One region of the Herbaspirillum sp. 1173 genome, then DNA from elsewhere that is predicted to be linked to it. Evidence: predicted binding sites of a transcription regulator. Region 1 holds the regulator's gene; each other region holds the start of a gene.
What was found. The regulator LexA, encoded in region 1, represses DNA repair genes until DNA is damaged. The targets are predictions, from matches to a motif close to ACTGTATNNNNATACAGT.

Region 1 (7,150 bases):
GAATTTCTTGCGCTTGAACAGCGGGTTTTGCTGTTGGCGCTTGTTTTTCAGCTTGCTTTTATCGAACTTTTTACCGAATGCCATGGTTGGCTCCTGTATCTAAAAATTGGGTAAGGTCTGTTTGGCTACCTTGCGCCGCTCAATCCGGCGCGACCGGGCCAAAATCAACGATATGAAACACGACGCTCTTGCTGTTGCGATTCCTGCGGGCCAAAAAGCCGGTGAACCGGAAGACTTCACCCAGTGCCGCCCTGTTGAGCGCACCGGAGATTTCCCCCGCTGCCAGCGCCGCGATCTCGAATTCGACCTGACGCTTCATGCCAGCCTCCGTCTGCTCCGACTGATGCTGCAACCTGGCAGTGACAATCGGGATACCGGCCGGCGTATAACGTAGGACATCACGTTCTGCCAGGCTGGCGATGACTTGAAACTGGTTCACTCTCCGCGATGTTCGCAGCGCTTAAGCTGCCGGAGCTTCGGTACGGCTCTTGGCCGCGTCTTCCTTCTGCACTGCCTTCAGGATGGGGGAAGGACCGGTTTCGGCCTTCTTCATCTTGACGGTCAGGTGGCGCAGGACGGCGTCGTTGAACTTGAAGCCGGTTTCGATTTCAGCCAGCGTTTCGCTGTCGACTTCGATGTTCAGGCAGACGTAGTGAGCCTTGGCCAGCTTCTGGATCTGGTAAGCCAGTTGGCGACGGCCCCAATCTTCGACACGGTGGACCTTGCCGCCGCGGGTGGTGACGATGCCCTTGTAACGCTCGATCATCGCCGGCACTTGCTCGCTTTGGTCCGGGTGGACGATAAATACGATTTCATAATGACGCATGTAGACTCCTTATGGACTTATTGAAGACGCCCACCCCGGCGTCAAGACGGGTGTGGGAAGAGGAAAACCCGAGATCATACTAGGTTTCCGTCCTGACAGCAATGCCAGCGTCACGCCACTGCGGCCGCAGGGCCACAACGCGGACCCTGCACATCGCCGCCAGCGGCTCAGAACCAGATTCTTCAGTTGCGGCGCGCTCTATATAAATGAGAAAGCTTGCCTTTTCCGCCCCGGAATATGCATGTTGCCGTTGACACAAGGATTGCACCTGTATAAAAATACAGACTGTTCATCCAGACAGCCTTCCCTCCGAGAAAGGCCACCCTCATGCTCAAACTGACTGCGCGCCAGGAACAGATCCTGAACCTGATCAAGAACGCCATCGAGAACACCGGCTTCCCTCCCACGCGTGCAGAGATCGCTGCCGAGTTGGGCTTCCGTTCCGCCAACGCCGCCGAAGAGCATCTGCAGGCCCTGGCCCGCAAGGGCGCCATCGAGATTTCCCCCGGCACCTCGCGCGGCATCCGCTTGCGCGAATCAGGTACCACAGGCATCAGCACTGCACGCCAGATGGCCCTGCCCCATCCCGCCCTGATGCAGCTGAGCCTGCCGCTGATCGGGCGCGTGGCGGCGGGCTCCCCCATCCTGGCCCAGGAACACGTGGAAAAGACTTACCAGGTCGACCCGGCCATGTTCCGGGCCAAGCCCGACTACCTGCTCAAGGTGCGCGGCATGTCCATGCGCGACGCCGGCATCCTGGACGGCGACCTGCTGGCCGTGCGGCGCGCCGACCAGGCGCGCAATGGCCAGATCGTGGTGGCCCGCCTGGCTGACGAGGTCACGGTCAAGCGCTACCAGAAGAGCGGCAGCGTCATCACCCTGTTCCCCGAGAATCCGGAATTCGAGCCCATCATCGTCAAGCCGGAAGACGACCAGTTTGCACTCGAAGGACTGGCCGTGGGATTGCTGCGCAGCTGGAACTGAATTCGGAGCGGCGCGCAGGCCCGACCGCCGGAAAGACGCTGCCAGCGGCGACTGATCGCTTGTTTATGCATGAACCTCCGCTTAAAACGGAGGTTTTTTGCTTTCTATTTAGCTCTTCACCTGTGACCGGTTACGCATATCATCCTTGCTGGACAGCTATGCCCGGCGCAATGGATGCGCCCAACCAAGAGGACCCTTTTCGATGTCGACGCGCAAGAGCAGCAACAAGCACGGCAAACATATTCCGGCCCCAGCGGCCGCCAAGTCCAACCTGCAGGATCTGCTGGACGTTCGCAAATGTCTGGACCTGCTCGACAATCGCAAGACCGAGGAAGCCAAGGCGATCTGTACAGCCGTATTGGCCCGCGCCCCCAATCTGGTGTTTGCCAACCACGCACGCGGACTGATCGCCATGCAGGAAGGCCAGTTCGCGCAAGCCGAGCAATACCTGCGCAAGGCCATCGAGGCCGATCCGAACAACGCCGAATACCTCAGCAACCTGGCCGGTACGGTGCTGAGCCAGGATCGCATCGACGAGTCCATCGCCATCTACGAGCGCGCCATCGCCATCGACAAGGAAAACCGGGCGGCACGCATCGGCCTGGCCAATGCCCTGCACGAAAAGAACGATCCGGAAGCCTCGATCAAATACTTCGAGGATGCGGCCCGGCGTGAACCCAACGCACCGGGCCCGCTGTCGCACCTGGGCCGCGCCCTGATCGACGCACGGCGCTTTGACGAGGCGGTCGCCACGATTCTGAAGTCGCTCGAATACCAGATCAATTTCGCTCCCTCCCACACCGCCCTGGGCGAAGCCTTTCATGCCATGGAGATGTACAAGGAGGCCGTAGAGTCCCACAAGACCGCCATCCTGCTCGATCCCCAGGACACCTACGCCCACAACAAGATCGCCGATAGTTATCTGAAAATCAACAAGATCGAAGAAGCCCACGAACACCTGCTGCGCGTCATCGAGATCGCACCCAAGGATCCGAATGGCTACGTCAAGCTCGGTTCAAGCTACTTCAACACGGGCGACCGCTTCGACGATGCCATGCGCATGTTCAAGCAGGCCCTGGCGCTGGACCCCAAGCACGCCCTCACCTACAACAACATCGGCGCGATCCAGCACGATCATGGCGATTATGACGATGCGCTTGGCAATTTCCGCACGGCATTGGCGCTGCGGCCGAATTACCCGACCGCCAAGCACAACCTGGCACTGACCCTGTTGCTGCGCGGACAGTTCGAGGAAGGCTGGGAGTGCCACGAGAGCCGCCTCACCACCAAGGAACGCGCCCACGTCTACCGCCTGATCCACAAGCTGTTCGAGGTCATTCCGAAATGGGATGGCAAGTCCTCGCTGGCGGGCAAGCGCATCCTGCTGATGCACGAGCAAGGCTTTGGCGACAGCATCCAGTTCCTGCGCTATGCCCGCTTGCTCATGGAGCAAGGTGCCAGCGTGGCGCTGCATGTGAAGAATCCTCTGTACCGCCTGTTCCAATCCTTCACACCAGCAGTGACACTGGTGCGCGAAAGCGATCCCCTGCCACCCTGCGACTGCGCCTATGTGCTCATGAGCCTGCCCTATGCCCTGCGCACCCATAGCGTCGAGGATATCCCGCGCTATGCGGAAGGCTATCTGTCTGCCGATGCGTCGCTGGCGGCGCACTGGAAGCAGAAGATTTCCACCTTGACACGATCAGCGGACAATCTGCGCGTCGGCATCGTCTGGGGCGGCAATCCGGAGCATGGCAATGACCGCCATCGTTCGATTCCACTGGACAAATTCAAGCAATTGTTTGAAGTCCCCAAGATGGAATTCTACTCATTGCAAAAAGGCAAGCCTGCCGACGGCCTGAAGGAGTTGCCAGCCGATTGGCCCGTCTTTGACCTGGGCAATGAGTGCCAGGACTTCGCCGATACCGCTGCCGCCATCAGCAATCTTGACCTGGTTATCTGCGTGGATACTTCGGTGGCCCATCTGGCCGGAGCACTAGGCCACCCCACCTGGGTACTGCTGCCGCATGTACCCGACTGGCGGTGGCTCAACGACCGCGATGATTCCCCGTGGTATCCCGGCATGCGCCTGTTCCGCCAGCCGGCAGTCAGCGATTGGGACTCGGTCCTGAAAAAGGTTGGCGAAGAATTAACGCTGCTGCAACATAAGAAAGCCCAAGGCTGAGCTGGCTAGGAGCGCCCAGCCATTGCAGGAAACCGCCCTTCCCGGGCGGTTTTTGCTTTTCGGAACATTTTTCTTGGCCGCAACAGCAATTTTCCTAAAGTTTTTGGAATTGCCGTCGAAAAAGGATTTGCTTGGAGTTTCAAAGCACGCAGTTTTAGTTCGGAAAGCCTTGAAAAAGATTTTTTGCAAAAGCCCTAAACTTTTTCCAAGACTGCCCGATAAAGCAATCAACAGAGGTTGAAACGCCTGGGGCTCATGGGTAGAAGACCAACGTTAGGCACTGAAACTCGGATCATCGGTCTCAAATCTTAGGAGAATTAACATGGCAGCAGTCATTAATACCAATATTCCGTCGCTCAATACGCAACGGAACCTGAATTCCTCGCAGTCGTCGCTCAATACCTCGATCCAACGTCTGTCGTCCGGCCTGCGCGTCAACAGCGCCAAGGACGACGCCGCCGGCCTGGCCATCGCCGACCGCATGAACTCCCAGGTCAAGGGCCTGGCAGTTGCACAACGTAACGCCAACGACGGTATCTCGATGGCGCAAACCGCTGAAGGCGCTCTGTCGACCGTCGGCGACAACCTGCAGCGTATGCGTGAACTGGCTGTGCAAGCAGCCAACGGCACCAACAGCGCACAAGACCGCAAGACCCTGAACGACGAATACACCCAGCTGTCGCAGGAAGTGTTCCGTGTTCTGAACGGCACCAGCTTCAACGGCCAGAACCTGTTCACCGGTGTTGGTCAAGGCGCATCGGCCGGTACCGGCTCGAACGCTTCGAACGTGTCGGCTTCCCTGACCCTGTCGTTCCAGGTCGGCGCCAACGTGCAAGACAACAAGCTGAACGACCAGATCACCATCACCCTGGATGACCTGTCGAACAACTCCACCATCGCTACCGTCATCGGCACCAGCGCCAAGGGCCTGATCGGTCTGGGCGACACCTCCGGCGTGAGCACCGCGCAAGCGACCTACACCTCGGCCAAGGCTGCCCTGGACAACCTGTTCGCTACCGGTTCGTCCCTGTCCTCCTCGGCACTGGCTTCGTCGGCCGTGACCCTGCAAGCTGCCGTTGACAGCGCCAAGCTGTCGCTGGATCAGGCAGTTGCCGCCCCGTCCGCTCAGAGCGACGCTCAGAAGGCCATCCAGAACCTGGACAAGGCCATCAGCCTGATCTCCTCCAAGCGTGCAGAATTCGGTGCAGTGCAGAACCGCTTCAGCGCGGTCATCAGCAACCTGCAAGTGTCGAGCGAAAACATCACCGCGTCGCGCAGCCGTATCATGGATACCGACTACGCGCAGGAAACCGCGAACCTGACCCGTGCGCAGATCCTGCAGCAAGCTGGTACCGCGATGCTGTCGCAGGCCAACTCGGCACCGCAGCAGGTTCTCTCGCTGTTGAAATAAGCCAGATAGCTAGGTAGGATGACGTGCGGGGGATAGACCTTATTCTCCGCACGTTCCTTTAAGGAAGGGAGTAGTACCATGTCGATTGCCCCACTTAATATCACTGCTGCTGGTGACTCCGGTACTGCCTATGCAGCACCGAAGACGACCGAAAAGCCCGATCCCGTGGTATCGACGGTCGCACCGGCGGCCACTCCGGAAGCACGCCGCGCAACCGAAAGTGAAGTCAACGATGCCGTTGGCAAGTTGAACGACTTTGCAGCCGCCAATGCTGCCGCACTGAATTTCTCGAAAGACCAGGACACCGGCAAGACCATCATCAAGGTTGTCGATACGGCTACTGACACCGTGATTCGCCAGATTCCCAGCGAAGAAGCGATTGCCATCGCCAAATCGATCGACAAGATGCAAGGCCTGCTGATCAAGGAAAAGGCTTGAGTATCCCCTCGAGTCTGGTACGAACTGCAGTGGCTGAACAACCGCATGCGTCAATGCCCGTTCATTGCGCATGACGGAATCGGCTACCCCAGTTCATAACGGATTCAGATAGTTATTCCGCACAGCGTCCCTCTCTGCCCTACCCGACGCCGTACTTGAGAGCCCATCTCCTCTTGACCGCGCTGGACAACCGCACAGCGCTGTGCCTCACGCAAAGTTTCAGGAGTTGAACCGTGGCGACTTCCACCGGCACCATTTCCACATCGGCAGGCCCGCTCGATGTTTCCACACTGGTCAGTCAACTGATCTCGGCCGAAAGCCAGACACAGCTGACGCCGCTGACCACCCAGGCGAGCAGCTACAACACCCTCATTTCCGCCTATGGCAGCCTCAAGAGCGCCTTGTCGAGCTATCAGTCGGCCATCAAGTCGCTGACCTCGGCCAGCTTCAGCTCGCAGAAGAGTTCGGTAAGCAACGCCGGCACCGGCACCACGCTGACCACCGACCCGTTCACCGCCGATGTCAACAGCGACGATTCGACCAAGATCCTGGCGCAGAAACTGCAGTCGGCCGGCGTAAGCAGCGGCACGACCTACAACGCCGGCGATTCGATCGCCATCAAGATCGGCACCAATTCGCCCACCTTCATCACCCTGCAAGCCAACTCGACCCTGGCTGGCGTACGTGATGCGATCAATGCCTCCAAGGCAGGCGTCACCGCCTCCATCACCACCGATGGCAGTGGCGACCACCTGGTCCTGGAATCGCCCACCGGCGGCACTGCCAACACCATCAAGGTCACGGCCAACAACAGCCTGTCCGCATTTGCCTATGATCCGTCGAGCTCGACACCGAGCACCATGACGCAGATCCAGGCCCCGCGCGACGCCACCAAAGCCGCTTCCGGCACCTATTCGGTGGCCGTGTCGCAACTGGCGCAAACGGCCAAGCTGAGTTCGGCCAGCATCACGCCGGGCACGACCTTTGACAACGGCATTCTGGCCATCAAGACCGGCACCGGCTCCACCACCATCATCAAGCCTGCCACCAACACCCTGGCTGGCGTGCGCGATGCCATCAACAGCAGCGATGCCGGCGTGAACGCCACCATCGTCAGCGACGGCACCAACGACCACCTGGTGATTACTGCCAAGGACAGCGGCGCGGCCAATACCATCAAGATCACCGGCACCGGCAATTATTCCGTCTTCAGCGCCGATCCCAGCGGGACCGTGATCTCGCCCAACGTCAGCACCAGCCAGACTTACAGCTCCGGCACGCTGAGCCTGAAGGTAGGCGACACCAC
Region 2 (7,150 bases), 180 kb from region 1:
CCCCGCTTGTGCCGGCCGGTCTGGCTGAACTGCCTGACCGGCCGGGAATTGAAATCCCCGGGAGTCGCCTCATTTGCAGAAGCGATCCCACAACATTTGATGAGTAGCTTATGAGCACGCCCAAACATGCCAAGGTCCTGATTCTCGGCTCCGGCCCCGCCGGCTATAGCGCCGCCGTCTATGCCGCGCGCGCCAACCTGAACCCGGTGCTGATCACCGGCGTGGAGCAAGGCGGCCAGCTGATGACCACCACCGACGTCGAGAACTGGCCCGGCGACCCGCTGGGCGTGCAAGGCCCGGAACTGATGCAGCGCCTGCTGCAGCACGCCGAGCGTTTCAATACCGAGATCATCTTCGATCACATCCACACCACCAAGCTCTCCGAGCGCCCGTTCCGCCTGATCGGCGACAGCGGCGAGTACACGGCCGATGCCCTGATCATCGCCACCGGCGCCTCGGCCCAATACCTGGGCCTGCCCTCGGAACAGGCCTTCATGGGCCGTGGCGTGTCGGCTTGCGCCACCTGTGACGGTTTCTTCTACCGCGGCAAGGAAGTGGCCGTGGTCGGCGGCGGCAACACCGCCGTGGAAGAAGCGCTGTACCTCTCCAACATCGCCAGCAAGGTCACCATCGTGCACCGCCGCGACAAGTTCCGCGCCGAGCCCATCCTGATCGACCGCCTGCTGCACAAGGTCACCGAAGGCAAGATCGCCATCCAGTGGCATTCCACCCTGGATGAAGTGGTCGGCGACGACAGCGGCGTGACCGGCATCAAGATCAAGTCGACCCAGGACGGCGCCATCACCGAGATCCCGGTGCACGGCCTGTTCATCGCCATCGGCCACAAGCCCAACACCAGCATCTTCGACGGCCAGCTGGAGATGCAGAACGGCTACCTCAAGACCCGCACCGGCACCGAAGGCTTTGCCACCGCCACCAGCATCGACGGCGTCTTCGCCGCCGGCGACGTGCAGGATCACATCTACCGCCAGGCCATCACCAGCGCCGGTACGGGTTGCATGGCAGCACTGGATGCACAACGCTATCTGGAAGGCCTCGAATAAGCAGGTAAAGAGATGTAAAATGCTGCGCTGCGAGAACTCGCAACGCAACGGGCACTCCAAAAGCCGGTGACGAGTTGTCGTCCCGGCTTTTTTGTTTCACTCGAGCAATCCCATATCAGAATCATCAAGACCGAGGAAAGCATCGTGCCCTATTACTCATCCCCTTCCCGCGACGGTCGCCGCTCGCCGGTGCTCAAGGCCGTGCTGGCCACCATGAGCCTGGGTGCCGTGCTGGTCGCCTGCAGTGCTTCCCGCGAAACCCCGGTGGCCGACGCCACGGCCGGCCAATGCGATGCCTCGCGTGCCGATCACCTGATCGGCGAAAACTACAGCGGCTACGTGGAGCGCCAGGCACTGGCCGAATCCGGTGCCACCGACATCCGCGTGCTCAAGCCGGACGACGCCGCCACCATGGACTTCAACCCGCGCCGCCTCAATCTGCACGTCGATCCGGGCCTGGTGATCATCAAGGTGGCCTGCGGCTGAAGAGCTCGCCTGCTTCTGCTAAAGTAGTCACTTAGGGAACAAACCGCTACAGGGTTGGGTGGCTGTCATGGCGACAATGAAGGATTTCTCGGCGCTCCAGGGATTGCGCCGCGATCTGCAGGAACAGGAAAAAGCGCGCGCACTGGCCTTGGCCGAGCGCCAGCGCCAGGAAGCGGCAGCCCGCGAGGAAGCCAACATCTTCCGCAACAGCATAGGCCAGGTGGCGCCCTTGCGCCCGGAAGTGGTCGACAAGGCCCATTACCTGCCGGAACCTCCCCTCCCCATTCCCCGCCAGCACCTGGCCGATGAACAGGCCGCGCTGCTGGAGTCGCTCTCCGACGAGTTCACCGTCGACACGCTCATGGACAGCGACGAAAACCTCAGTTTCGCCCGCCCCGGCGTGGGCATGGATGTCTTGAGCAAGCTGCGGCGCGGCAACTGGGTGATCCAGGCCCAGCTGGACCTGCACGGCTATCGCCGCGACCAGGCGCGTGAGGCCTTGGGTGAATTCTTGCGCCAGTCACGCCGCCGCGGCCTGCGCTGCGTGCGGGTGATCCACGGCAAGGGACTCGGTTCGGTGAACAAGGAGCCCGTGCTCAAGCACAAGGTCCGCAACTGGCTGGCGCAGAAGGATGAAGTGATGGCCTTCTGCCAGGCGCGCGCAGCCGATGGCGGTGCGGGCGCGCTGGTGGTGCTGCTGCGTTCGAGCGAACGGGTCTGAACGCCGCTTCAGTCCGCAGTCAGATTGTCCAGCATGGCCACGATGGCCTCGAAATGCGGCCGGGCGGCAGCATCGGCGCTCAGGCAAGCCTGGCGCACCCCGGCCAGGGCCGCACGCTGCTTCTTGCCGGATTCATCTTCCGGCTGGGCATGCGCCAGCAACTCTTCCAGCAGACAGCCATAGGCCCGCACTTCCATGGCCTGCACGCCCCAGGCATGCGGCTGTTGGACATCGTAGAACCAGGCCGCGCCGAAATCGCCGAGCAGGGCTTCGCCATCCCGATGCAGGATGTTGTGACCGTAGAGGTCGCCATGCACGATGCCCTGCGCATGCAGGTGGGCGGCTGCCGAGGCGATATCGCGTGCGATGGCGATCACTTGACGCCAGGCGAGCGTGAAGCCTTGCGCATACACATCGCGCGTACAGGATTGCAGGCTGGGCGGACCGGCCAGTACCTTGAAATCGGGATCGATCAGCGGCATCACCAGTCCTTGCACCGCTTGCGGATGACCTTGCAAGCGCCCCAGCACGGGAATGAGACCGCGATGGCTACCGGCCATGATGCAGGCCGCCATCTCGCGCTCGGGCAGGCCATCGCTGGTGACCGCGCCCTTGAAGAGCTTCACCGCCACAGGCTGCGACCTGTCTTCCACGGTCCAGCGGGCAGCGTGGATCACACCGGAGGCGCCTTCCCCCAGCTTTTCGCCCAAGGCCAGATCATCCCAGTCGATGGCCGCGACTTGCGCATTGCAATCCGCAGATTCTTCCACCGCTTCACACCAGGGATTGCCCGCCATGGCCAGCCAGCTCAGGCGCGGCAGCGTCAGCAGCCAATGCGGAAACGCCTCCAGCGCATTGGCCGACAGGCGCAGCAGTTCCAGGTTGCGGCAGGCCGCCAGTTCCGGCGGCAGCGCGCGCAGGCGGTTGCCAGCCAGCATCAGCTTCTGCAGGCGCAGGCACTGCCCGATGCTCGATGGCAGCTGTTCGATGCAGTTGTCGGTCAGCACCAGCCAGCGCAGCGTGGGTGGCAGCGATTCGGCAGGTACATGCTCGATCCGGTTGGCCTTGAAACCGATCATCTCCAGCGACGGGCAGCGGCCCAGTACGGCGGGCAATTCGGTGAAGGGATTGTCGGAACAGAAGACGATGCGCAGCCGGTGCAAACGCGGCAGGTCGTCGGGCAAGGCGGTCAGTTCGTTGCCGCTGAGGTCCAGAATCTCAAGGGTTTCAGCCAGGGTGAAGATTTCTGGCGGGAATTCGCGCAGGCCGCACGAGAGAGACAGGCGGGTAATGCCTTCCAGCGCGCCGCTGCGCAGTTGTTCCAGAGTGTGCATGCAAAGAAGTGAAGAAACGGACTAAAACGCGGATCTTACCAGCCGCCGGCCGTCTGCCTCAGAACAAATCCAGCTGGGCATCGCCCGCCGGGCGCCCCTGCCCCGCCGGCACCACCATGGGCCGCTTGAAGCGGCTGGCATCCAGGGTGGCAAAAGCCCGATTGCGATGATCGATGCCCAGGCGCCGGCTGGCCTTCTCGAAGCGCTGGTGCAGCAAATCGGCCCAGACGCCGGTGCCGCGCATGCGGGTGGCGAAATCGGCGTCGTAATCCTTGCCGCCACGCATGTCCTGGATGCGGTTCATCACCCGTGCCGCACGGTCGGGGAAATGCGCCTGCAGCCATTGGCGAAACAGCGGGCTGACTTCCCAGGGCAGCCGCAGCACGATGTAGCCCGCCTGGCGCGCCCCGGCCTCCACGGCCGCTTCCATGACGCGTTCCAGGTCCGGTTCGGTGACGAAGGGAATCACCGGCGCAATCGACACGCTCACCGGAATGCCCGCCTCGGCCAGCGTGCGGATCACCCGCAATCGCCGCGCCGGGCTGGCCGCGCGTGGTTCCAGCGTGCGCGCGATGGCCGCATCCAGCGTGGTGATCGTCACCGCAACAATGGCCTGCCCCTTGGCCGCCATCGGGGCCAGCAAATCGATATCGCGCTCGACCAGCGAGGACTTGGTGATGAGCGCCACCGGATTCTCGCAATCGTGCAGGATCTGCAGGATGCGCCGGGTCAGCTGGCGTTCGCGCTCGATGGGCTGGTAGGCGTCGGTATTGATGCCCACCGTGATGGTGTCGGGTTCATAGGACGGCTTGGCCAGTTCGCGCAGCAGCACCTCGGGGGCATTGCGCTTGGCCACCAGCCGGCTTTCGAAATCCAGCCCCGGGGACAGGCCCAAATAGCTGTGAGAAGGCCGCGCGAAGCAGTAAATGCAGCCGTGCTCGCAGCCCCGGTAGGGATTGAGCGAAAGCGAAAACGGCAAATCCGGCGAGCTGTTGCGGGTGATGATGGATCGGGCGTCTTCCTCGGTGACGATGGTCTTCAGGCGGGGTGGCTCATCCTCCTCGGTACTCTCTGCCGCCTGCGGCCCGGCCTCGGCAAAATGGACGGCCTGCCAGCCATCGTCGAACTCTTCCCGCGCCACCGATTCATAGCGCCCACGCAGGTTGGTCACCGCGCCCCGGCCCTTCTGGGCGGTCTGATCGCGATGGATGAAGGTTTCTGGCGTCAGGGTCGCGTCGTCCTCGCCGGAGGCGGCCGACCGGGTCGGCTGCTCTGGAAAAGGCCGGGCAATGCCCTGCGGAAATTTAGGGAAGGAAGCCACGTAAAGCTCATCAATACTGTATTTATATACAGTATTTTGCCTTCACTTCGGATGCGCTGCAAATGCTGTTTCAATTTGTCCGGCTGCCACATTAATCGGTTATGCTTGTTCACCCTCAGCTTCCCATCAGAGAAGAAAGCCGACACAAGGGGGAACAAGGACCGCCAGAGGTCCCAAGGAGACAAGGATGCAATACCAGGCAAACCGGCCCGGTGCCGGTGCATTGCTGGGCGCTTCGCCCCTGGTGCAGGCCAGCGCCGATGGCGTGCCGGATCTGCAGGCCATCGAACGCTCGCACCAGCGCAGCTCGTCCTACGGCATCACGCGCGGCCAGCGGCCCGACCTGGATTCACTCTCGCGCGCCGACCTGGCCCAGACGCTGGAAGCCAACCAGGCCCTCTCCGGCCATGCCCGCCCGGTCATGGAAACCCTCTACGACCAGATCCGCAATACCCACAGCATGGTCATCCTCTCGGACGCCGAAGGCACCATCCTGCATACGCTGGGCGACAGCGATTTCCTGGCCAAGGCCGACCGTGTGTCCCTCGGGCCCGGTGGACGCTGGTCCGAACAATTGCGCGGCACCAATGCCATCGGCACGGCCCTCTTCGAGCAGAAGCCCACTACCGTGCACGCCCAGCAGCACTATCTGGATGCCAACCGCTTTCTGACCTGTTCGGCAGCCCCCATCTTCGACCATCGCGGCCAGGTGCTGGGAGTGCTGGATGTCTCGGGCGAATGCGGCAGCTTCCACAAGCACACCATGGCGCTGGTCCGCATGTCGGCGCAGATGATTGAAAACCACCTGCTGGCCGGCAGCTTCCCCGATTGCATCACCCTGCACTTCCACAGCCGCGCCGAATTCGTGGGTACGCTGGTCGAAGGCATCGTCAGCTTCACGCCCGGCGGGCGTTTCCTGGCGGCCAACCGCAGTGCGCAGTTCCAGCTGGGGCTGACACTCGCGGCGCTGCAGTCGCATACCTTTGCGTCGCTCTTCGGGGTGCCGCTGTCGCTGCTGTTCGAACACCATCGCAAGGCCGCCTCGGGCTTGCTGGAGCTGTGCCTGCACAACGGCATCCGCATCCATGGCCGCGCCGAACTGCGGCTGCGCGACCAGCATTTCCAGAATGCGCGGGAAGCCGTGACCGAGGCACCGGAAGTACTGCCCGCCAGCCCATCTGCTCGTCCGGCCCCACCTGTGCGCCCCCATCCGGGCCAGCCGCGCGGCGGACTGCAAGCCCTCGATACCGGGGACGCCCGCATGAGCGCCATCATCGCCAAGTTGCGCAAGGTGATCGACCGCGACATCCCGGTCCTCATCACCGGCGAAACCGGCACCGGCAAGGAGTGGCTGGCCCAGGCCATCCACCGCGAAAGCGCGCGCTTCCACACCACGCAAACCCGGGGCGGCGCCGCGCCCTTCGTGGCCGTGAATTGCTCGGCCATTCCCGAGAACCTGATCGAGGCCGAACTCTTCGGTTATGAAGACGGCGCCTTCACCGGCGCCCGCCGCAAAGGCGCACTGGGCAAGATCGCGCAAGCCCAGGGCGGCACTCTCTTCCTCGATGAAATCGGCGACATGCCGCTGGCCCTGCAGGGCCGCCTGCTGCGCGTGCTGCAGGAACGCGCGGTGACGCCGCTGGGCAGCCAGCGCGTGATTCCGGTGGACTTCGCTCTGGTATGCGCCACCAACCAGCCGTTGCGAGAAATGGCGGCGCGCCATGCCTTCCGTGAAGACCTGTACTACCGCATCAATGGCTTGCCGGTAAAACTGCCCGCCTTGCGCGAGCGCAGCGACCTGGGCGCCCTGATCGACCGCATCCTGGAACAGGAAGGCGGCCGTCACGCGCCGCGCTTCGATGCCCAGGCCCTGGCGTTGCTGCAATCCAGCCGCTGGCCGGGCAACCTGCGGCAACTGTCCAACCTGATCCGCACCGCCCTGGCCATGGCCGATGGCGAGGCCTGGATAGGGGTGGAACACCTGCCAGATGACTTTCTGGACGAGGCAGCGCCGCTGCAGGCGGCTTGCGGCATGCCGGCCCCGGCAGCGCATGAAGAAACGGACGAAAAGCCGCTCTCCATGCACGACAGCGAATGGGCCGCCATCGAACGCGCCCTGCGCACCCATGACGGCAACGTCAGCGCCGCCGCCAAGGCGCTGGGGGTGTCGCGCAATACGCTCTATCGCCGCTTCAAGTCACGCGGGCACTGAGCGGGGCAAGCG
Region 3 (7,150 bases), on a different contig from region 1:
CGCAGCTGCGCCCAGTGCAGGTGGCGATGATTGTCGGGCAGGCTGGAGAGCTGGCCGCGATAAGTCTTCACTTCTTCCAGCAGCTGGCGCGCGGGGTCATAGCCATCGGCGCGTCCGCGCACATGCAGCGCGCCATGATCGGCCGAGAGCGTCACTTCGCTCAGGTAGCCTTCCCCGCGCCGCTGCGCCACGATGGCGTGACCGGCGATGCCTTCCTGGGCGGTGGGTGTGGGCGTGAAGCGCAGATCGAGATCGCCCTGCTTGGCGGTGAATTCGCACAGTGCACGAACCGAGACGGTGTAGCGCGGTGCGGACTGCTCTTGCGCAGCGCCGGCCGAGAGCGCCTCGTTCATGCTGCCGCCTGTTCCCATTGCAGGTAGCACACCGCCACCGGCATGGCGTGTTGCGCACAGTAGTCCAGCCAGCGGCGCTGGTTGTCCTGCAGGCGGTCGCCCGGGCCTTTGACTTCGACCATGCGATAGCGCCCTTGCTGCGGCCAGAACTGGATCAGGTCGGGGAAGCCGTTGCGGTTCTCTCGAATGTCGTCAAGGATGCGCAGGCACCACAGCTTCAGATGTGCAGCGGGGATACAGTCCAGCGCCATCACCAGCAGCTCGCGCGTGACCCAGCCCCAGGCCACGAAGGGCGTTTGCAGGCCGTGCTTGGCCTCATGGGTGGCAAGGAGATGCGCACGGTAGCTGCCGTCATCGAAGCGGCGCAAGCAGCGCGCCAGCACATCGCGCCGACGCGCCGCGAAATCGGCGCTCAAGAGATCGGCCGGCTCGCGCTGGAAGGGATGGAAGAAGGCGCCGGGAATGGGCGCGAACAGCGCTTCCCAGCACAGCAAGCCGAACAGGGCATTGGCCAGCGCGTTTTCGACATAGAACACCGGCGCATCAGCCCGCTGCAAATGCAACTGCACCGCCCGCTCGACGCGGCCGCCCTCGGCCGGCAACACGAGCTCGATCTGATCGACCACGGCGGGGCGCGGCCGCAGCGCCGGCGGCAAACCCAGCTGGCGCGCCAGGCGCGGCGCGATGCGCAGCAGTTGCTGGCGTTCCGCCTCGCTCTCGGGCGATTGCCGGGCGATCGTCAGCAGGGCCTGCGCGGGACCGAAGCGGCCCAGTTTTTCCAGCACGCGGATGGCGCGTGCCCGTGCGCCGGGATAACGGCAGGCAGCGTAGATCTGCTGTGCCTGTGGCCAGTCCCCGGCCTTCTCGCAATGCTGGCCGAGCTGGAACAGCAGGCGTTCACGGCGGCTCTCCAGCCAGGGATTGTCGAAGCGCTCCGCGGGTAGCGCTTCGAGCACCGCAGCGACCTCGTCACCGGCCTCGAAGCGTTGCTTGCAGGCCTGCAGTTGCAGGTAAAGATCAATGTCGGTGCGGCTGCGAAAACCGCGCGCCTCGGCAGAAAGGGCGATCTGTTCATAGCGCAGCGTACCCAGATCGGCCAGCACGAATTCGCTCCAGTCCTGGCGCAGGTTGCCGAAGAACATCAAACGCAAACGTTCACACAGGCCGCCAACCCGCATGCGCAGGACCGCTTCCCCGCCCTGCCCCGACGCTATCCATTGCGACAGGCAGCGCGGCGCAGCATGAAGGGGATCGCTTTCCAGTGCCGCCAGCAAGCTGTCCTTGCGCGCCGTCCTGAGTCCACCGCGCACGCCGAACCAGCGCAGCAGCTCCGGCTTGGTCGCCAGCGCGAAGACCTGGGCCAGCGACAGCGGCGCATCCTGCTCCACCCATTCGGGCGGCAGATCGCGGGACGCCTGCAGCGGGCAGCCGATCTCCGGATAAGCCAGACGGCTGGCGCGGAAGTGCTCGCCCTTGCGCATCATCATGCGCACGAACAGCGCCCGCGCAGCCAGCGGCAAGGCCGGGAAACGCAGCAGGAAATCGCGCTCCTCGTCCTGCAGCAGGTCGGCATAGCGCTGCCCCAGCCAATCCAGCGCCTGCTGGAAATTGCTCAGGTAGTAGAAACGGTGATCGGGGACGGCGGGCATTGCGGCGAAAAGCGTGCAGGAAAGGAACTGTATGGATGCACAGTATATCGCGTAGATGCCAATAACTACACTTTGGAGACGAGGTACCTGAAATATCAGGCTCTGTTCACCTTCAACCTGAATCGCCAATGCCCGCTAAGATAGTCGCCCTGCACAGACCAATCAACACTTCCAGGAGACCGCCTTGCCCAAGCTTTCCACCCTCGCCGTCGCGCTGTCCGCTGCCCTGCTGGCTTGCGCCGCGCCCTTGCACGCGCAGCAGACGCCGCGCCATGATGAATTCTTCTGGCTCGGCGAAATCAACAAGGCCACGGCCGTGATCAACACCGACGAAGGCTTGCTGGACAAGTCGATGACCCCGCTGGTCGTCAAGGGCATCCGCAAGGTGCTGGCCGATGGCGAGCTGCCGGGTGCCAAGCGTCCGACGCTGGTGATCACCTTCGAGCCGCTGCTGATCCAGGCGGCCGGTCCGCAGATCACGCTGCTGCACGCCGGCCGTTCCAGCCAGGACATGCTGGCCACGCTGCGCGCGGCCATCCTGCGCGAAGACCTGCTGACGCTGGCCAACCAGCTCAACGCCACCACGGCGGCGCTGGTCCGACTGGCCGCCAGCCAGCGTGACACCATCGTGCCCAACTACACCAATGGGGTGGCGGCGCAACCCAACAGCTACGGCCACTACCTGCTGGGCTTTGCCGCCGCACTGGACCGCGATGCCCAGCGCCTGCGCGAAGCCTATGGGCGGCTGGACCGCTCGGCCATGGGCACCACAGTGCTCAACGGCACCAGCTGGCCGTTGAACCGCCAGCGCATGGCCGACTACCTGGGCTTTGCCGCCATCGTCGACAACGCCTATGACGCGGCGCAACTGTCGGCGGTGGATGGTCCGGTGGAAGCGGGCGCGGTGGTCTCTTCCATTGCCCTGCATGCCGGCGCCTTCATCCAGGACGTGATGACGCAATATGCGCAGCCGCGTCCGTGGATCCTGTTGCAGGAGGGAGGGGCCAATACTTACGTGTCGTCGGCCATGCCGCAGAAGCGCAATCCGGGCCTGCTCAACAGCACCCGGCGCGATGCCTCGATGGTGATTGCCGAGGGCATGGGCGTGGCCATCGTGGCGCACAACATCCCGCCCGGCATGAGCGATGCCAAGGACGTGAAGCCCAACAAGGAGATGGTGCTCAATACGGTCAAGGTCCTGAAGAACTGGGAAAGCATCCTGGGCGCGCTGGTGATCGATCCGAAACGCGCGCTGGAAGAACTCAACAGCGACTGGACCGCGTCCCAGGAACTGGCCGACGTGCTCATGCGCAAGTACAAGCTGCCCTTCCGCGTGGGCCATCACTTCGCTTCGGAAGTGGTGGAGTATGCCAAGGCCAACAACATCCGGCCGCTGGAGTTTCCTTATGACCAGGCGCAGCGCATCTATCACGAAGCGGTGCTGAATTCGGAATTCCCCCAGGCCCTGCCGATGTCGGAACAGGAGTTTCGCAGCACCCTCGATCCGGTGGCGATCGTGCGCAATCGTGCCACCGTCGGCGGTCCGCAACCGGCCGAGATGGACCGCATGCTGCGCGAGGCCACTGCGCGCGTGGCGCAGCAGGACGCATGGATCAAGGCCCGGCAGCAGCGCATTGCAGGATCGCTGCAGAAGCTGGATGCGGATTTTGACCGGATGGCCGTCTCGGCGGGGGTGAAGTAAGGCGTGCCGGGCGGGCCGTGCAGCTTGGCCTAGCCGCGGGAAATCACCAGCAATCCCGCAGCAATGAGCGCGGCCCCGATCAGCTTGGCGGGCGTGATGACTTCATTGAGAATCCAGACCGCCATCAGCAAGGCCACGATGACACTGCCCTTGTCGATCAGCGCCACGGTGGAGACGTCCCCCGCCTTGATGGCCTTGTAGTAGAACACCCAGGAGACGGCGGTGGTCACACCCGACAGGCCGAGCCAGAGGACGTTCTGCCAGGTGACCGCGCTCAACTGCGCGGCCGGCACGACAGCAGCGGCGAACATGAGCACGAAGACAAACACGAAGCAGGTCCGGATGGCCAATCCCAGATCGCTGGAGATGCCGGTCAAGCCGAGTTTGGCGATGACCGAGGTGAAGCCTGCAAAGGCCATGGAAATGAATGCGTAGGCGATCCAGCGTTCCATCGTCTTATCCTTGAATGAAGATCGTGTAAGGCAACAACCGCAACCATCTGTCCATCTGCGGTTCAGCGCCCGCCTTCGGGCGCAAGCCGCTTGAGCAACTGCGCATGAAACAACTCCGGCATCTGCATCTGCGGTGCGTGACCAGCGCCGGGGAATACCACCAAGGTCGCGTGCGGAATGACGGCAGCCGCCTCGCGCCCGAGCACCGCATAGTTGCCCAGCCCGGCGCGCAATGCCGGCGGTGCGAATTCCTTGCCGATGGCGGTGCTGTCCTGGTCGCCGATCATGAGGACCGTGGGCGTCTTCAGGTTCTTCAGTTCGTAAAACACCGGTTGCGTGAGGATCATGTCGTACAGCAGTGCCGAATTCCACGCCACCCGCTCCTTGCCCGGCCCGCGGTACATGCCGGCCAGCATCTGCACCCAGGGTTCATACTCCGCACTCCACTGCCCGGAGAAATACGTAGCGCGCTCGTAGTTGCGGATGCGCTCGGCCGTGGTACCGAGTTCGCGCGCATACCACTGGTCCACCGACACCGGCGGCACGCCCTTGGCGCGCCAGTCTTCCAGGCCGATGGGGTCAACCAGCACCAGCTGGCGGGTCTGCTGTGGATAGGACAACGCATAGCGGATGGCCAGCATGCCACCAGTGGAGTGGCCTACCAGGATGGCCTGATCGATGCCGAGCGAGGCCAGCAAGGCGTGCGTATTCGCGGCCAGTTGCTGGAAGCTGAACTGGTATTGCTCGGGCTTGCTGGATTTGCAGAAGCCGATCTGGTCCGGTGCAATCACACGGTAGCCGGCGCGACGCAGGACATCGATGGTCTGCTCCCAGGTGCCGGCGCAGAAATTCTTTCCGTGCAACAGGACGACGGTGCCGTGCGGGACACTGCCGGCGGCAGGTGCCACGTCGAGATAGGCCATCTCGATGTCCTGGCGCTGCGAGTGGAAACGATAACGCGAGACCGGCCAGCGGTAGTCGAAGCCCTCCAGCTGGGGGCCGTAGACCGGCGCGTTTTCCATGTCGGGGACAGATGTCGTAGTGGCAGCAGGGACCGGCGGAGGCATGGAGGCCAATACGCTGAACAGGCTGGCAGCCAGCACAGTTTTCGCACGGAACAGGAAGGGGTGTGAATGCATGGGAGGAATCGGGCAGGTAGGTGAGATCGGGATGGCGCGCACAATCGATATCGCCGATGGTAGCCGGATTCGCACAACAAGGTCGGGCTTCACCTCGTTTTACCGGCCCGACCTTTTGCGATGGCTGCGCGCGTGGAGGGTAGACGGTTGCCCTGCCCTGCGATTATCGTGTCACCGGTTTGACCAATCTGAACGGAAGGAACGACATCATGTTTTCAAAACAGTTTGAAGTGGATCCCAAGCACATCGATTTCCAGGGCGTGGTCGATGGGCTGTACTACCCGTTTTATATGGAATGGACGCGGCATGCCTTTTTGAAGGAAGCGCTGGGAATCGATATCGAAGAGGCCTTCCGGCAAGGGCAGGTGTTCATGGTGCTGGAATACTCGCTGCGCTTTCGCAAGAGCCTGCAAAAGGGCGACACGATGGAGGTTACCTGCGAAGTGCAGAAACACGAAAAGCGCAGCCGGGTGAATTTCGTGCAGCAGATCAAGGTGGCGGACGTGGTGTATGCCGAGGCGGTCTTTGTCGGGGCTTGCTTCATGAATAACCGGCCATTCGTGCCGGAGGCGATTGCGGCGGCGCTGGCAGCTGCGCCTGTAGCAAACCCGGAGCAAGCCGGGCAATAGCCGCCGCAATTCGGTCAGAAAACAGCCTCAGGTCAGCCCGACTGCTTTGCCATTCTGCGCCAGCAGTTCCCTCGCCATCTGCAGCGCCTGCTCACGCGAGCCCGCAAGCAGCAGCGGGTAGCCCCAGAACTTCGCAAACACCACCGCGAAGGCCTTGAAGCCAACCCGCCTGGCCGCATTGGGTTCCACCACGATCATCGCCAGTACCAGCTTGCGCAAGGCATGCTTGTGCTGCTTCATCCAGAGTGCGGTACGTTTCTTTTCTTCCGCGGAATGCTCGTGATCTTCGGCAGGTACGGTATCGGTCAGCAGCACGAAGGGTTCTTCGCGCTGCAGGTTCGCTTCAAACTCCGTGAAATCCTGCTCGTGATCATGTCCGGGTTGCTGGGTGAGATTCATCCATACAAGCGGGAAATCCGCACTATTCATCGACATGGCCGTCTCCTTTGCGATTGAGGTGGCGCCAGGTGGTCGCGATGGCGAATACGCCCGGCAGTGAAATGAAGAACATCGCCGAGAAGGCAATGTGCCAGCCATCGCGCAATCCGTCGGCAATGCCGCCCAAGGTGTTGAGGACAACCAGCAGGCTGCCCAGGATCAGCGCGCCCCACCGGGCCGCGCGGTTGGCGGACAGTGCGAGCAGGACGGTGACGATCCAGCAGCCGTAGTAGGCCGAAAACATCCACAGCATCTTGGTCTCGAAGGTGATGGCGGGCGCGCTGCCCTGTGCTCTCACGAAGTCGTTGACGTAGAAGAACAGCTGGAAGCTCACGAAGAGCACGGCCCCGATGGCAGTGGCCAGCCAGAACAAGGCGGTCTGGTCCGGAGGCCGGGTCGGCAGAGGATGCGGGGAGGAAAGCGGCGACTGAATTGACATATCATTTTTCCAGATGATTAAAGGAGCGATTCATAATATTTTCTGATGATGCAAAAGGCGTCTGTGCGGACTCAATAGCGGTAATCCAGTGTCACCATCATGTTGCGTGGAGCACCGTAGGTCACGGTATCGAAGTCTCCCTTCTGCAGCGCGTACTTCTTGTCGAAGAGGTTGTTCACGTTGAGCGCCACCGTGGTTTTCTGCGACACGGCATAACGCGCCATCAGCGATGCCAGGGCATAGCCGCCCTGCTGGCCGCCCAAGGTACTGGTGCCGGTATTGGCCGCCTCATAGATGCCACTCTGCCATCTCACGCCGCCCCCCACCGTCAGCTTGTGCCACGCACCAG

Region 2: the regulator LexA is predicted to act here: its motif matches at 4,942-4,959, upstream of J2X56_RS00205 (PA0069 family radical SAM protein).
Region 3: the regulator LexA is predicted to act here: its motif matches at 2,029-2,046, upstream of J2X56_RS14170 (VRR-NUC domain-containing protein).

Annotation. Positions count from the first base shown of each region.
Region 1 covers NZ_JAVDSP010000001.1:219,075-226,224, reverse strand. The annotation lists gene rpsR (30S ribosomal protein S18) at 1-84, opposite strand, end outside; gene priB (primosomal replication protein N) at 140-439, opposite strand; gene rpsF (30S ribosomal protein S6) at 461-826, opposite strand; gene lexA (transcriptional repressor LexA) at 1,154-1,810, shown strand; gene J2X56_RS01095 (tetratricopeptide repeat protein) at 2,013-3,995, shown strand; gene J2X56_RS01090 (flagellin) at 4,318-5,406, shown strand; gene J2X56_RS01085 (flagellar protein FlaG) at 5,485-5,844, shown strand; gene fliD (flagellar filament capping protein FliD) at 6,078-7,150, shown strand, end outside.
Region 2 covers NZ_JAVDSP010000001.1:43,693-50,842, reverse strand. The annotation lists gene trxB (thioredoxin-disulfide reductase) at 111-1,064, shown strand; gene J2X56_RS00220 (I78 family peptidase inhibitor) at 1,209-1,550, shown strand; gene J2X56_RS00215 (Smr/MutS family protein) at 1,618-2,271, shown strand; gene J2X56_RS00210 (leucine-rich repeat-containing protein kinase family protein) at 2,280-3,605, opposite strand; gene J2X56_RS00205 (PA0069 family radical SAM protein) at 3,664-4,926, opposite strand; gene J2X56_RS00200 (sigma-54-dependent Fis family transcriptional regulator) at 5,114-7,138, shown strand; gene J2X56_RS00195 (DUF779 domain-containing protein) at 7,119-7,150, opposite strand, start outside.
Region 3 covers NZ_JAVDSP010000003.1:529,706-536,855, forward strand. The annotation lists gene J2X56_RS14165 (ATP-dependent DNA helicase) at 1-353, opposite strand, end outside; gene J2X56_RS14170 (VRR-NUC domain-containing protein) at 350-2,002, opposite strand; gene J2X56_RS14175 (lyase family protein) at 2,187-3,704, shown strand; gene J2X56_RS14180 (EamA family transporter) at 3,734-4,156, opposite strand; gene J2X56_RS14185 (alpha/beta fold hydrolase) at 4,219-5,295, opposite strand; gene J2X56_RS14190 (thioesterase family protein) at 5,475-5,924, shown strand; gene J2X56_RS14195 (hypothetical protein) at 5,952-6,359, opposite strand; gene J2X56_RS14200 (hypothetical protein) at 6,346-6,801, opposite strand; gene J2X56_RS14205 (TonB-dependent siderophore receptor) at 6,873-7,150, opposite strand, start outside.